2 regions of the Neotabrizicola paludis genome follow, and region 1 is predicted to be linked to the other one. Evidence: riboswitches for the same ligand, from Rfam matches in the RefSeq annotation. Region 1 holds a riboswitch; the other holds the start of a gene.

Evidence for each region. Region 1 has a riboswitch for cobalamin ahead of ACED67_RS20370 (DUF1636 family protein). Riboswitches for the same ligand answer to the same signal wherever they lie in the genome.
Region 2: another riboswitch for cobalamin. It lies ahead of ACED67_RS12945 (TonB-dependent receptor plug domain-containing protein); the one in region 1 lies ahead of ACED67_RS20370 (DUF1636 family protein).

The regions. Positions count from the first base shown of each region.
Region 1 is NZ_JBGTYM010000013.1:63,880-66,264, forward strand. Features, by position in the region: gene ACED67_RS20360 (cobyric acid synthase) at 1-203, opposite strand, end outside; gene cobO (cob(I)yrinic acid a,c-diamide adenosyltransferase) at 304-954, opposite strand; cobalamin riboswitch at 1,003-1,245, shown strand; gene ACED67_RS20370 (DUF1636 family protein) at 1,346-1,714, shown strand; gene cobW (cobalamin biosynthesis protein CobW) at 1,715-2,385, shown strand, end outside.
Region 2 is NZ_JBGTYM010000005.1:176,455-178,839, reverse strand. Features, by position in the region: gene ACED67_RS12950 (amidase) at 1-334, opposite strand, end outside; cobalamin riboswitch at 550-749, shown strand; gene ACED67_RS12945 (TonB-dependent receptor plug domain-containing protein) at 870-2,385, shown strand, end outside.

The sequences.
Region 1 (2,385 bases):
TCCAGCCCGCAGGCCAGCGCCTGCAAGGCTTGCGCCCGCCCGATCTCACCGCCATCCGCAGTCACGGCGGCATTGTTCGACATGTTCTGCGGCTTGAACGGCGCAACCGACAGCCCCCGCCGCCGCGCCGCCCGGCACAGGCCCGCCACCAGCAGCGACTTGCCGACATTCGAGCCGCAGCCCTGGATCATCAGCGCGGGCATGCGCCCGCCCCCACATCCTGCCCCTGCCAGACTACATCTTGGCAGAAATACTTCGGGGTCCGGGGTAGCGCCCCGGGGGCGGCGACAGGATGCCGTCGCATCAGAACTCCACCCCGGGCTGGCCCTTGATGCCAGACCGGAACGGATGCTTGACCAGCGTCATCTCGCTGACCAGATCCGCCGCCTCGATCAGCGCCTCCTTGGCGTTGCGCCCGGTCAGGCAGACATGGGTCAAGGGTGGCTTTTCGTCGCGCAGGAAGGCCAGCACCTCATCAATGTCCAGATAGTCATAACGCAGCGCGATGTTGATCTCGTCCAGCAGGACGAAGCGGATCTCCGGGTTGCGGATCAGCTCTTTCGCCTTTTCCCAGCCCTTGCGGGCGGCGGCGATGTCGCGCGCCTTGTCCTGCGTCTCCCAGGTGAAGCCCTCGCCCATGGCGTGGAACTGGCACAGATCGGGGAAATGCGCCTCGATCAGACGCCGCTCGCCCGTGTCCCAGGCGCCCTTGATGAACTGCACCACGGCGCAGTTCATGCCATGGGCGATGCAGCGCAGGATCATGCCGAAGCCGCTGGAAGACTTGCCCTTTCCCGTGCCGGTATGAACGAGGATCAGCCCCTTCTCGCCGGATTTCCCGGCCATGATCCTGTCGCGCGCGGCCTTCTTCTTGGCCATCTTGGCGGCATGCCGGGCCAGATCGGCGTTTTCGGCCGGATCGGTTGCGGTCGGCCTGTCGGTTGCGTCGGTCATCCTGCCGGTCCTTCTTCTTGACTCCCCCACGCGTTGTGGCATGGAGGGGGCGAGTAGCGCTGGTGCCTGTCGTAAGGCAGGCCAAAAGGGAATGCGACAGGATTTGCGACCGTCCGGGATTTCCCGGCGCCGCAGGCCCCAAGCGCAGCCGCCCCCGCGACCGTGACCGGAAAGGTCTGTCCAATGCCACTGGCCGCAAGGCCGGGAAGGCGGGCAGAGCGCCGGGGAAGGGCCCCTCGCCCCGCCCCGATATCCGCAAGCCGGGAGACCTGCCAGCGCCCAGACTGAAACGCGCGGACGGGGTGTGCCGCGACCTTTCGGACAGGGATCCTTCCCTCCGGATGGCCGATTGCGCCCTGTTGCCGCGCCCCGCGCTGTGAAGGAGGGGCCGATGGGCGCCGTGCTACATGTCTGCATGACCTGCCGGGCCGGCCAGCCGGTGCCCGAGGGCGAGACCTGCCCCGGCGCGCGCCTGCATGCGGCGCTGCTGGCAGAAGGGGCGCCCGATGGGGTGGAAATCCGCCCGGTCGACTGCCTGTCGGCCTGCGACCATGGCTGCAATGTCGCGCTTACGAAGCCCGGCGGCTGGTCCTATGTCTACGGCCGGCTGACGGCCGAGGACGTGCCCGAAATCCTGCGCGGGGCGGGGCTTTATGCCGGCGCCGATCAGGGGATCGTGCCCTGGCGCGACCGCCCGGTGATCTTCCGCAAGCAAAGCATCGCCCGCATCCCCCCGTTCGTCACCGCCGAGGAGGCCTGAATGACCGACCTGACCAAGATCCCCGTCACCGTGATCACCGGCTTTCTGGGCGCGGGCAAGACCACGCTGATCCGCCATCTGATGCAGAACCCGCAGGGCAAGCGGCTGGCGATCCTCGTCAATGAATTCGGCACCGTGGGCGTGGATGGCGAGATCCTGAAATCCTGCGCCGACGCCAATTGCCCGGTGGAAAACATCGTCGAACTGGCGAACGGCTGCATCTGCTGCACCGTGGCCGATGATTTCATCCCGACGATCGAGGCGCTGATGGTCCTGCCGCAGCGCCCCGACCATATCCTGATCGAGACTTCGGGCCTTGCCCTGCCCAAGCCGCTGTTGAAGGCTTTCGACTGGCCCGCGATCCGGTCAAAGATCACCGTCGACGGCGTGGTGGCCCTGGCCGATGCCGAGGCCGTGGCGGCGGGCCGCTTTGCCCCCGATGTCGCGGCGGTCGATGCCCAGCGCGCGGCGGATGACAGCCTTGACCACGAGACGCCGCTTTCCGAAGTCTTCGAGGACCAGATCGCCTGCGCCGATATCGTCCTGCTGTCCAAGGCCGATCTGGCGGGCGAGACCGGCCTGGCCGCCGCTCGCGCCGTGATCGACGCCGAGGCGCCGCGCAAGCTGCCCGTTCTGCCGATGACCGATGGCGTGATCGACCCCCGCGTGAT
Region 2 (2,385 bases), on a different contig from region 1:
CCCCGGTCGCCTTCATCCGGCTGAAGATCGCGGAATCGCCCGGATAGACCGTATTGGCATGCAGGCGCGAGCCGTTGTGGCTGGGAAAGTCTTTCGCCTCGGCACCCAGGTCTTTCAGCAGGAAGGGTACGCCCCGGAACGGTCCCGGCGGCAGGCCTGCCTTGATCGCCTCGCGCGCGACGCCTTCCTGCACCAGAACGACGGCGTTGATCGCCGGATTGCGCGCCTCAACCGCGGCCAGGGCGGCATCCAGCAGCTCGTCCGGGCTGACCTCGCCCCGTGCCACCAGCCCCGCCAGCTCGGTCGCGTCCCGCGCCCCAAGGTCTCCAATCATCTGCGACTCTCCTTTTCCTTGCGGCCATGCTGGCCGGGCGGGACGGCCGGGTCCACCCCCGAAACGGCGGTTTGGGCGGGCGGAACGGCGGGCTGGGGCGGAAGACCTTTGGAAGACGTTCGGAAGACCTTTGGAAGACGTCGGAAAAACCCTGCGATGCGGCGGTTTCAGACTCTGTCGCGACCGCGTCGCGCTTGACTCCGCCCCTGCCGGGATTAAGGAGAGAAGGCCTTCGGTTCCGGGGTCAACGCCCCGGATGAAAAGGGAACGCGGTGCGGGTGTCATACCCAATTCCGCGGCTGCCCCCGCAACTGTAGGCGGCGAGCAAAGGTGCGACAGGCCACTGGGAAACCGGGAAGGCGCGCCCGAGCGATGACCCGCAAGCCAGGAGACCTGCCAGGGTGATCACCCTTTCCGCAGCGCGGGGCGCGCGACGGAGGGCGGGCATCCGCCAGTGGTGACGACCAGGGTCGCGGGGGCTTTCCCCGCGGCGGATCGCATCAACGGCGGCCCCGGCCGCAGCAAGGGAACGACCATGCAAACCCTCCCGCGCCTCGCGCTTCTCGCCGCGCTTACCTGCGGCACTTCTCTCGCTCCGGCCCTGCCCGCCGCGGCGCAAGATGATGATATCATTGATCTTGGTGAAATCGTTGTCTCGGCCCTGCGCACCGCCGTCGAACGGTTGCGCACCGGCGTTTCCGTCTCGGTTCTCGGGCCGGAGGATCTGGCCAAGGATCACGACGCCACCGTCGCCACCACGCTTGCCAAGCTGCCTGGGGTCGCCGTCACCCAGTCCGGCCCCTTCGGCTCGACCACCAATCTGCGGATCCGCGGCGCCGATGGCCGCTACCTCGCGGTCTTCGTCGACGGCATCAAAGTGTCGGACCCTTCGGGCACCAATGTGACCTTCGATTTCGGCAGCCTGATGAGCGCCGATATCAGCCGGATCGAGGTGCTGCGCGGCTCGCAATCGGCGCTCTGGGGCGGCTCGGCCGTGGGCGGCGTGATCAACATCACCACCACAAAGGCGCTGGAAGAAGGCTTTCACCAAACGATCTCTGCCGAAGCCGGCAGCTTCGGCACCGCCCGTCTCAGCTATGGCCTGACCCAGAAGGATGACCGCCTGGACCTGGCCTTCAACGCCACCCAATTCCACACCGACGGCTTCTCCTCCTTCGCCGGCGGGACCGAACGGGACGGCGCCGACGCCACCCGCCTGTCCTTCTCGGCGCGCTACAAGGTTTCCGACACTCTGGCCCTGGGCGCCGCGGCCTTCGTGCAGCGCACCGAACAGGATTACGACGGTTACACGCCGCTGTTCGTTCTGGGCGATCTTGTTGGATATACTCAGGAAAAGACCGAAATCGGCGCGCGGGCCTTTGCCGAGCTGACCCTGGGCAATACAAGCCACAGCTTCGAAGTCAGCGCTCTGGATGTCGATCGCAGCTATGACGAGGCTGGCGACAGGTCCAGCTTCGGCGGCAAGCGGCTGAGCTTTGGCTGGCAGGGCACGACCGAGGTCTCCCCGGCCCTTACGCTGGTCTACGGTGCCGACTGGTCCAAGGAGACGGCCGATTACACCAATCTGCCCGGCGGGCAGGCCGACACCACGATCTACGGTGCCTTCGCACAGGCCGTCTGGGCGCCTTCGGAAACCTTCGACCTTTCCGCAACCGTCCGCATGGACCATTCCGGCGGCTTCGGCGATTTCCCCACCGGCCGCATTGCTGCCGCCTGGCGGCCCGCGACCGGCACCACACTGCGGGCTGCCTGGGCCACCGGCTTCCGCGCGCCGTCGATCGACGAACGCTTCGGCGACTATCCGGGCTTCTTCCCCTTTGTCGGCAACCCCGACCTCGAGCCCGAGGAAAGCGAAAGCTGGGAACTAGGGATCGAGCAGGAATTTGCAGGTGGGGCAAGCCTTTCGGCCACGCTTTACCGCCTCGATGTCGACAACCTGATCACCTATGAATTCGGCTTCCCCTCGACGCTGGTGAACCTGCCCGGCGTGTCGACCCGCCAGGGCGTGGAACTGGCGGGCAGCCTGCCCC